Linked DNA regions of Candidatus Ruthia magnifica str. Cm (Calyptogena magnifica). The protein of the gene in region 3 interacts with the protein of the main gene of each other region in a pairwise test. Links are inferred from orthologs where the notes say so. Each region holds a gene or a part of one and is shown on either strand. Other genes may lie near its edges.

Region 1 (3,217 bases), 770 kb from region 3 along the record:
TTGCAAAAAATGCAGACGCTAAGCAAATTAAAAAAGCTTATAAGCGTTTAGCAATGAAACACCACCCTGATCGTGTTAAAAACGACAAGGCATCAGCTGAAAAAAAATTTAAAGAAATTCAAAAAGCTTATGCTATTTTATCTGATGTTCAAAAACGTCAAGCCTACGACCAATTTGGTCATGTAGGTGGTAACGCCAATGTGGGATCTGCTGGTGGCAACCCATTCGGAGGTGGTTTCGGTGATATTTTCGGTGATATTTTTGGTGGTGGTTCTCAACAATCCAACAATCGTGGCTCAGATTTACGTTATGATTTAGAAATTGATTTAAAGAAAGCTGCACAAGGCAGCACTGTTAAAATTCGCATTCCAAAAAATGAAACTTGCGATACCTGTTCAGGTATTGGTGCAAAATCCGGCACCAATGTTAAAACTTGCTCAATTTGTAGTGGCGTAGGGCAAGTACAAACACAACAAGGATTTTTTACCGTGCAACGCCCTTGTGGTACTTGCTCTGGCACAGGTCAAAAAATTGAATTCCCTTGTGGCACTTGCCGTGGACAAGGCTTGGTGCGTAAACAAAAAACACTGTCAGTAAAAATCCCTGCAGGGGTAGATACAGGTAATCGAATTCGTTTGAGTGGTGAAGGCGAAGCAGGCACTATAGGTAGCTCTAGTGGTGATTTATACGTACAAGTCCACGTTAAAAAACACGCCATTTTTGAACGTGAAGATAACGATTTATATTGTGAAGTTCCTATTGACTTTGCAACTGCAGCACTAGGCGGCTCAATTGAAGTGCCTACACTTGAGAACAAATTAAAAATTAAAGTTCCATCAGGTACACAAACTGGAAAACTGTTTCGCTTGCGTGACAAAGGTATCAGCCACCTTCAACGTGATGGTTCTGGAGATTTAATCTGTCAAGTTAAGATTGAAACCCCCGTTAATCTAAATAAGAAACAACAAGATTTACTACAAAAGTTTTCCAGCTCATGTGGTAAAAAACATCATCCTGAATCAGACTCCTTTTTTGATAAAATGAAATCATTTTTTGGATAAAAAACAGGAGATATTTAGTGAACATTAAACAAATTAAAGCAAGAGAAGTTCTTGATTCTAGAGGCAATCCAACTGTTGAAGTGGATGTCATCCTTGATGATGACACAATCGGTAGTGCAATGGTGCCATCTGGTGCATCAACGGGTCAACGTGAAGCTTTAGAGTTACGCGATGGAGGTACGCGCTATTTAGGAAAGGGGGTTTTAAAAGCCGTTGAGTTTGTCAACACAGAAATTTGTAATACTTTAATTAACTTTGGCATTGAGGATTTAGGCAAGATTGATCAAGCAATGATTGATTTAGATGGCACCGAAACCAAATCAAGATTAGGTGCAAACGCAATTTTGGCAGTCTCATTAGCTGTTGCTCATGCTAACGCTAATAGACAACATAAGCCATTATACATGTCATTAAATCAAGGTGAAAATTACAAACTTCCTGTGCCTATGATGAATATTATTAATGGTGGAGAGCACGCTAACAATAATGTTGATATTCAAGAATTTATGATTATTCCTGCTGGTGCGCCAAGTTTTAAAGAAGCGCTACGTTATGGGGCTGAAGTGTTTCATCATTTAAAAGCAGTGTTAGAAGCTAAAAACATGAATACTACAGTGGGTGATGAAGGTGGTTTTGCCCCTGATTTGTCTTCAAATGAAGATGCTATTAAAGTTATTTTAGAAGCGATTGACAATGCAGGCTACAAAGCAGGTAAAGATATTTTTATTGGCATTGATGCAGCAAGTTCAGAATTTTATGAAAACGGCACTTACAATTTAGTTTCTGAAAACAAATCACTCAATTCTGAAGAATTTGTTGATTATTTAGCCAACTGGGTAGAAAACTATCCAATTATTTCAATTGAAGATGGCATGGATGAGAATGATTGGAATGGCTGGAACCTATTAACCAAAAAAATAGGTGACAAAGTACAATTGGTTGGTGATGACCTATATGTAACCAATAGTAAGTTTTTAAAACAAGGTATCGAGAAAAACATTACCAACTCTATTTTAATTAAAGTCAATCAAATTGGCACCCTAACTGAAACCTTTCAAGTCATGAAAATGGCGACAGATGCTGGTTATACCTCAGTTATGTCGCATAGATCTGGTGAAACTGAAGATACGACCATTGCCGATTTAGCAGTAGCCACTGGTTGTGGTCAAATCAAAACTGGTTCATTGTCAAGATCAGATCGTTTAGCAAAATATAACCGTCTTCTTCGTATTGAAGAAGAGTTAGGGGCTAAGGCAGTTTATCCAGGGCTTGATGCTTTCAATCATTTAAATTAAACTCATCACTTTATATAATAAGTCAACACAACTGATTGGAATCACTCTCAACTTTTTGGCTTAGCACCATCCTTTTTGGACTGATATTAAGTTCTGCATTTTTTTCTAGTACTGAAACTTCAATGATGGCAATTAATCGCTATCGTCTGAAAGTCTTAAGCAAAAATAATAAAAATGCAAAACGCACCGAGCATTTACTTAATGACTTAGATCATCTAATTGGTACAATTTTATTAGGCAACAACTTTGTTAATATTTTTGCCTCTAGTATTACAACTATACTAGCCATTAAACTATGGGGTGAAGGCTCAATTGTACCAGCCTCTTTGACGTTAACTTTTATCATCTTGATTTTTGCAGAAACAACTCCTAAAACATTTGCTGCTAAAAATCCTGAAAAAATTGCTTTACCAGCCTCAATTATAATTACAGCGTTAATCAAGTTATTTAAGCCTTTTGTTTGGCTAATTGCCAAATTATCAAAGATGATATTGATATTATTTGGCATAAAAAACGAACCACATGACAATCTTATTAGCTCAGAGGAGTTAAAAATGGTGGTTAATGATGCCAAGCCCATTATTGCTTCTAATTATCAAAAAATGTTGCTTAATATTATTGACTTAGAGAAGGTTAAAGTTGAAGATATTATGATTCCTAGACACGAGTTAATCAGCATTGATATTAACAAGCCTGACGAAATTTTAAAACAATTTGAACGTATACAGCACACTAGATTACTCACTTATGAGACATCAAGTGATAATATTACTGGCATATTGCACATGCGTGATATTGTAAATTTATACGCCAAGGGTGATTTTAGTATTGACAATGTATTAGCACTGGTTCGCACACCTT
Region 2 (3,237 bases), 1.2 Mb from region 3 along the record:
ATGGCGCAACTAAACAAATTGCTGAAAATATAAAAACCTCGCCCTATAATCCTTTTATTATCTATGGAGGCTCAGGACTTGGAAAAACACACTTAATGCAAGCCGCTGGACATTTATCAAAAGAAAAAAATCAAAATATTAAAGTGATTTACGTACCCTTGATGGATTTTGTTAGAAATATTACCTCTAGCCTGAGGCACAATACTATTGAAAATATTAAAACTTTTTATCAGTCTGCTGATTTATTATTGGTTGATGATATTCATTTAATTGCAGGAAAGGAAAAATCTCAAGAAGAGTTTTTTCATATTTTTAATTTCCTATTTAATGGTAAAAAGCAAATTATTTTTACCTGCGATCAATCGCCTAAAAACATAAAATCACTAGAAAATCGTTTAAAAACTCGATTTTCACAAGGTTTAAACCTACATTTAACTCCCCCAGAATTAGAGATGCGTGCTGCTATTTTGCTTAAAAAATCACAAAATAAAAGAATTAACATCAACTTAACAGAAGACACTGCTTTATTTATTGCTACTCATATTGCTTCTAATGTTAGAGACCTTGAAGGGGCTCTTCTTAAACTCAAAGCTTTTGTTGATTTTTCAAAAATAAATCATGATTTTATTTCTAAAGAGATTGTCGAAACAGCCTTAGGTGATTTAATCAAACCCCAAATTAAAAACATTGATATTAATGATATACAAAAAGAGGTGGCTAAACATTATGCTTTAACCATCTCTGATTTAAGTTCAAAATCTCGTAAACAACACATGGTACTTGCCAGACAAATGGCAATATTCATTTGCCATGAATTAAGTTCTTTATCACTAAGTAAAATTGGAAAACATTTTGGAAATCGAGATCATTCCACCGTTTTACATGCAATTAAAAAAATCAAAGAAAAACACCTAGAAAACATTGAAATAAAAAATGATTACGAGTTAATAAAATTAAAACTAGCTAACTTATAAACATATATACAACCAACTTATCTAACTAACTATGAACAACACTAATAACTTAAACACTTTACAAAATTTATACACATATCCACATTTTTTTACATAAAATACTTAAATTTTATCAATAGATTAAAACTTTATTTTTAAAAGAAAAATAACCATTATCAACATAAAATAACTACACTAATAATAATAATAACTTTCTAAAAAGGATTTTTTGATGAACATACAACTCACCGTTAAAGAACTACTTACCCCATTGCAAATAGTTATTAGTGTAGTTGAAAAAAAACAAAAATTACCTATTCTTTCTCATGTCCTTATCCAACTTAAAGATAATTTACTAACTTTAACTACAACCGACATGGAAATTGAAATAAGAGCCTCTCAAATTATAAAAAACCAAGAAGAAATTTCTTTTACTATTTATGCAAAAGACCTAATTGATATTATAAAAAAATTATCAGAAGATATAATCATTGAATTTATCATTGAAAGTTCTAAAATTTACATCAAAGTTAATAAAAATTCATTTGAACTCAACACATCCAATCATCAAGATTTTCCGTCATTACCAAAAATAAAAAACAGCGATATTATTAAAATAAAACGACATGTTTTAAAAGATTTAATTGAAAATACTAGTTTTTCAATGGGTAGCCAAGATATTAGAACTTACTTAAATGGTTTATATCTCGAAATTGACAAAAATAGCATTGTTGTTGTTGCAACTGATGGTCATCGACTTTCTATTGGAAAAGTAAAACAAACCCATAACTTATCCAATAAAAAATCAGTCATTTTACCAAGAAAAGCAGTGTTCGAATTAACCAAACTACTTAACAAAAATGGATATAAAGAAATTGACATTCATTTATCAGATAATTATTTTTATCTTATTAGTAATAACACGACTATTATTAGTCGATTAATTGATGGCAATTTTCCTAACTATTTACAAGTACTTCCAACAAATTTTAACAATATTATCATTATTAACCGCCTAGCTTTTCTAAACTCATTACAACAAGCCTCAATTTTTGTTGAAGAACGAACTAAAGGAGTTAAATTAGTATTTAAAAACTCTAAATTACATATTTTTTCACATTCTGAAAGAGGACAAGCAAAAACGCAAATTAATATTAAAAATTTTGATAAAGAAATTGAAATTGCATTTAATATTAATTACTTAATTTCAATTTTAGAAAAATTACACACCAATGAAATTAATATGATAGTTCCGGATGGAAAAAGCCAATCCTGCTTATTAAGTAGTATGAATGATGATATTTACCAATATGTTGTCATGCCTATGCGTATTTAATATTTGAATTATGATTGAAAAAACTAATGAATTAGTACACGAAAAACAAAATACCATATCTTTTTATATAAATTATTTTATTTAATTAAAATCAGATTAAACCAAAAAGTTTATACATTATATTATCCAAATTTTTAAATTAAAGCCATCATAAAAACAGTTTTAAATTTTTATTTAATTTAAAAGAAATATTTTGATAATATACTACTTTGTCCATGTTAAACATAACAGTATAAACCATAAGCAAACAGGATCTATCTGTTTGCATGGTATAATTATTTTATTTATTTACAGCGCTTATGTCGGAAAAACAATCACAAGAATATCAAGCTTCTAGTATTAAAATTTTAAAAGGATTGGATGCAGTTCGAAAACGTCCTGGCATGTACATTGGTGATACAGATGATGGTACTGGATTGCATCACATGATATTTGAAGTTGTTGATAATGCTATTGATGAAGCTTTAGCTGGATTTTGTTCAAAAATTAATATTACTCTTCACGAAGATCTATCAATTTCTGTTAACGATAATGGTCGTGGTATTCCTGTTGATATTCATCCTAAAGAGGGAATATCTGCAGCAGAAGTAATTATGACTATGCTCCATGCAGGAGGTAAATTTGATGACAACTCTTATAAAATATCAGGTGGATTACATGGCGTGGGTATATCTGTTGTTAATGCACTGAGTGAATGGGTTGAATTAACTGTGTACCGTAATGGTAAAATTTATTTTCAACATTATAATATTGGTGTACCTAATGAACCTATAAAAGTAATTGGAAAATCAGACAAAACAGGTACAACCATTCACTTTAAACCCAATGTTGATATTTTTTCAATTACTGAATTTAAATATGATATTTTAGTAAATCGTATTCGTGAATTATCTTTCTTAAACTTAGGTGTTCATATTCAAGTTAAAGAATTATCAACAGGAAAGAAAG
Region 3 (4,779 bases):
CTTTTTGGTGGTAAGGTGAATAAACACCTTTTAATCAGTATTGGCCCCTTGAATTTGTGCCATAACTTCATCAGCAAAGTTCTCTTCTTTCTTTTCAATGCCTTCACCAACTTCAAATCGCACAAAAGACTTAACTTGTGCATTGTTTGATTGTACAAGTTTACCTATTGTTGTGTCTGGATCTTTAACAAAATATTGACCATATAAGGTTATTTCATTCACAAATTTTTTCATACGACCAACAATTATTTTTTCAATAAAATTGTCTGGCTTTTCTGATTCTTTGGCCTGTTTAACAAAGATTGCTTTTTCTCTTTCTAGAAGATCTGTAGATAATTCTGCTTCAGAAATGCACTCTGGCTTGCTAGCAGCAATGTGCATTGCTATGTCTTTTGCTAGCACTTCATCGCCACCTTCTAATACCGTTACTACAGCAATACGTTCGCCATGCTTATATGTGCCAATGACGCCATTATTGGTTGTGATTGTTTGTACGCGTCTGATTGCAATATTTTCGCCTACTTTTGCAATGATGTCCTCACGTGCTTTTTCTAATGAGTCGCCATTATCTAGCGTTTGAGATAAAAATTCTTCAATGTTGATAGGTGTTGTTTTAAGTGCTAGTGTGCCTAGCATATCAACAAAACCAATAAATACATCGCCCTTGGTAACAAAATCAGTTTCAGAATTAACTTCTAAAATAGTGACTGTTTTCTTGTCAGCGCTAATATTAACTTTAACCAAACCTTCAATTGTAATACGACCTGCCTTTCTAGTAGCTTTGGCAGCGCCAGAGGTGCGCATTAAGTCAATGGCTGCTTCCATGTCGCCATTAGTTTCAGTTAAGGCCTGTTTGCAGTCCATCATGCCTGCACTTGTTCTTTGTCTCAATTCTTTAACTAAAGAGGCTGTAATTGTCATAATTAATCTCCTGTTTGTGTTGTGTATTTTTTGCTTATAAGTAATAAAAATATATATTAATCAATGTGTTGTTATAAACTATGCAAGCTTTTCGATAGTTTGCGCCTTAGTGTCAGTACTGTTAATAGTGACACCTTGTGTTTCAGCATAAGCAATCAAGTCAGCTTTTTTCATTGTATTAAGAGCTATTTTATTTAGTGTTTCAGGCTTGTCTTCTTTGATAGACGTTTTGATGATCTCTTCTTTTGCTGGTACCTGTTCAATAGGCGTTTTTTTGGAGCCAGGTTTTTTAGTTTCTAGTTTTTTGACTGAAACTTTTTTCTCAATTGAGGTGCTAGTAGCAGCTTTGGCTTCTAAAATAGCATTTGCAATTTCTCTTGCGTAATAACCAATTGCTCTGATGGAGTCATCATTGCCAGGGATAACATAATCAATGCCTTCAGGGCTGTGGTTAGTGTCTACAATGCCAATAATGGGTAAGTGTAGTTTTTTAGCTTCTGCGACTGCATTTTTTTCAACACCAATGTCAATCACAAAGATAACATCTGGAATGTCATTTAAATCTTTAATACCGCCAAGACTGCGTTCTAATTTTTCCATTTCACGCGTCATCATCAGCGCTTCTTTTTTACCAAATTGATTAAAATTTTCTTCTGCTAAAAACTCAAGATCTTTTAGGCGTTTAATAGAGACTTTAATAGTTTTATAATTCGTCATCATGCCACCTAACCAGCGGTGATTAACATATGGCATGCCACAACGCATGGCTTCTTGTTTGATGATATTGCTTGCTGCTCTTTTTGTACCTACAAATAAAATTGATCTACCAACTGCTGTAATTTTACTTGCAAAGTTAAGCGCATCATTGAACAGAGGTAGTGTTTTTTCTAGGTTAATAATATGAACACCGTTACGAGTGCCATAAATAAAGCGTCCCATTTTTGGGCTCCAGAAACGAGAACGATGACCAAAGTGTACACCAGCTTCTAGCATTTTTTTCATTGACGTTTTTGCCATTATATTTTCTCCAAGGGTTAATCTAAGCGCCTATTAGCACTTTCTTCCACAACTTATACCAGTCAACTCTTTTGCAAAAGCACCCTGACTAATATGTCGAGTTGTGTGATACATTAAAACAAGTCAGATCGCCTAACTTGACTTTTAAACCCATTGTGATTTAGCGTAACAATAGATTCAATAAAGCGAATAATTATACCGAAAATTATGGATGACTCTTCAAGTTAATTAAGTTTTAGTAAGCTCTACACGCATTGCATCAATGGTTTTCTTGTAATCATCAGTGCTGAAGATTGCAGAGCCAGCAACAAAGGTATCTGCACCAGCTTTAGCTACTTCACGAATGTTGTCAATCTTTACACCACCATCAATTTCTAAACGAATATTCTTGCCACTTGCATCAATCAGTTTTCTGACTTTACGACATTTTTCCAATGTATGGGGGATGAAAGATTGTCCGCCAAAACCAGGGTTAACTGACATTAATAAAATCATGTCTAGTTTATCCATGACATTTTCTAATATGTGTAGTGGTGTTGCAGGGTTAAATACTAGGCCAGCTTTACAACTCTCTTCTTGAATCATACTTAATGTTCTATCAATATGTTCTGACGCTTCAGGGTGAAAAGTAATATATGATGCACCAGCCTTAATAAAATCAGGAATAATTCTATTAACTGGTTTCACCATTAAGTGAACATCAATTGGCGCACTAACGCCATGATTTCTAAGTGCTTCACATACCAGAGGACCGATGGTTAAATTTGGTACATAGTGATTGTCCATGACGTCAAAGTGGATGATATCTGCGCCATCTCTAAGTACGTTATCAACTTCTTCGCCTAGTCTGGTAAAGTCTGCTGCAAGAATCGAAGGGGCAATAAAATTAGTTTGTTTCATGAATTTCTCCCTGTATGAGTAGTATTTTACTTAAAAGTTAATAAGCTATTACCAGTCATTTCATTTGGCTTTTCAATATCCATCATTGCTAATAATGTTGGTGCAATGTCTGATAATGCACCTTTTTCTGGTTCGGAAATGTCTGCTTTACGCTCACTAACAAAGATTAAAGGGACTGGGTTGTTGGTGTGTGCTGTATGCACTTCATGAGTTTTCGGGTTAATCATTTGTTCTGCATTGCCATGATCAGCGGTTATTAGTATCTCGCCACTAATAGCAAACATAGCTTTATGAATAATACCTAAGCAACTATCAATGGTTTCAACAGCCTTAATGGTAGCGTTTAGTTTGCCAGAATGCCCCACCATGTCAGTGTTGGCAAAATTGCAAATAATTAAATCATATTTCTGGCTTTCAATACTTTCAATCAATGCGTCGGTTAGTTCAAATGCGCTCATTTCAGGTTGTAGGTCATAAGTGGCAACATCGGGTGAAGGAATTAGTATGCGGTCTTCGCCATTAAAAGCTTGCTCAACACCACCATTGAGGAAAAAAGTGACGTGTGCATATTTTTCAGTTTCAGCAATTCTAAGTTGGGTCATACCTAAATTTGATAAATATTTTCCTAGAACATTGTTTAGTTTAGAAGATGGATAAGCCACTGGAAGGTTAAAGTCTTTTTTGTATTCAGTTAGACAAATAAATTGGGTTGGGACGAATGTTCCACGTGAAAACCCTTGAAGATTTTCATCAGTAAAGGCGCGTGTAATTTGCCTAGCACGATCTGCACGATAATTCATGAAAATTAACACATCTCCTTTTTTAATTGAGATCGGAATTTTAATTGAGGTTGATTGAATGAATTCATCTGTTTCACCGCGTGCGTATGCTAATTCAACAGCATGTAGGGCAGATTGAGCTAAAAATTTTGCCTTGCCTTTGGCGATAAGTTCATAAGCACAACGAATACGCGACCAGCGATTATCCCGATCCATTGAAAAGTATCGGCCAATAATGCTAACAATTTCCCCCGTACCAAGAATAGCCATTTTTTCTTCAAATTTTTGAATGTATTTTTCGGCACTTTTTTGCGCACAATCTCTACCGTCTGTAAATAAGTGTAAATAGACATTTTTACAACCTTGTTTGTGTGTCATTTCTAACATAGCGTGGATTTGTTCTTCGTGCGAGTGTACTCCACCATCAGATAAAAGCCCCATAATATGAACCGCTTTGTTGTTATCATTTGCGTATTCTAATGAATTTTTTAAGATTGGGTTTCTAAAGAAATCACCATTTTGAAGCTCGTTATAAATGCGAGTAAAGTCTTGTTTCACAATGCGTCCTGCGCCCAGATTAAGATGCCCTACTTCTGAATTTCCCATTTGCTTACCAGGCAGGCCAACGTCTTTTCCACTGGTGTGAATTAAAGAGTGTAGGAAGGTTTGGTTTAATTTATCCCAAACTGGTGTATTTGCTAGTGCAATAGCATTGTTTTGGATTGTTTCAGAATACCCCCAGCCATCTAGAATTAATAATAATTTTGTTTGTTTTTTAGATTTCATTAATAATAATTTGTACCAAGATTAAATAAATTTACACACTGAACAGAAAGTGTATCACATCGCCATCTTGAACGATGTATTCTTTGCCTTCTGAGCGTAATTTTCCAGCATCTTTTGCACCTTTCTCACCACCAAACTCAATAAAATCAGAAAATGAAACGGTTTGGGCACGAATGAAACCTTTTTCAAAATCACCGTGAATTTTTCCAGCGGCTTGTGAAACACTGTCACCAGTATTAATTGTCCATGCACGTACTTCTTGTACACCAGCGGTAAAATACGTTTGTAGTCCTAATAATTGATATCCAGCTTTAATTAATTTGTCCAGCCCTGATTTACTTTGCCCCATTTCAGATAGGAATTCTTGTTTTTCATC

Evidence for each region.
Region 1: the proteins of rpe (region 3) and eno interact in binary tests that used the Escherichia coli proteins (3 or more experiments, as listed by UniProt). The link is inferred for Candidatus Ruthia magnifica str. Cm (Calyptogena magnifica) from one-to-one orthologs.
Region 2: the proteins of rpe (region 3) and dnaN interact in binary tests that used the Escherichia coli proteins (3 or more experiments, as listed by UniProt). The link is inferred for Candidatus Ruthia magnifica str. Cm (Calyptogena magnifica) from one-to-one orthologs.

What each region holds. Positions count from the first base shown.
Region 1 is NC_008610.1:378,151-381,367, reverse strand. The notes cover bases 240-3,217. They hold eno (phosphopyruvate hydratase), read left to right. Parts: upstream 240-1,078; coding sequence 1,079-2,356; downstream 2,357-3,217. Other genes in these bases: RMAG_RS01800 (HlyC/CorC family transporter), read left to right, coding at 2,392-3,217; dnaJ (molecular chaperone DnaJ), read left to right, coding at 240-1,061. Outside these bases: more of dnaJ, read left to right, coding at 1-239. UniProt on the Escherichia coli protein: Catalyzes the reversible conversion of 2-phosphoglycerate (2-PG) into phosphoenolpyruvate (PEP). It is essential for the degradation of carbohydrates via glycolysis.
Region 2 is NC_008610.1:358-3,594, forward strand. The notes cover bases 240-3,237. They hold dnaN (DNA polymerase III subunit beta), read left to right. Parts: upstream 240-1,185; coding sequence 1,186-2,289; downstream 2,290-3,237. Other genes in these bases: dnaA (chromosomal replication initiator protein DnaA), read left to right, coding at 240-974; gyrB (DNA topoisomerase (ATP-hydrolyzing) subunit B), read left to right, coding at 2,589-3,237. In the rest of the region: more of dnaA, read left to right, coding at 1-239. UniProt on the Escherichia coli protein: Confers DNA tethering and processivity to DNA polymerases and other proteins. Acts as a clamp, forming a ring around DNA (a reaction catalyzed by the clamp-loading complex) which diffuses in an ATP-independent manner freely and bidirectionally along dsDNA.
Region 3 is NC_008610.1:1,150,262-1,155,040, reverse strand. What follows is about bases 1,003-3,830. They hold rpe (ribulose-phosphate 3-epimerase), read right to left. Parts: upstream 2,839-3,830; coding sequence 2,167-2,838; downstream 1,003-2,166. Other genes in these bases: gpmI (2,3-bisphosphoglycerate-independent phosphoglycerate mutase), read right to left, coding at 2,865-3,830. In the rest of the region: tsf (translation elongation factor Ts), read right to left, coding at 31-921; more of gpmI, read right to left, coding at 3,831-4,403; redox-regulated ATPase YchF, read right to left, coding at 4,435-4,779. UniProt on the Escherichia coli protein: Catalyzes the reversible epimerization of D-ribulose 5-phosphate to D-xylulose 5-phosphate.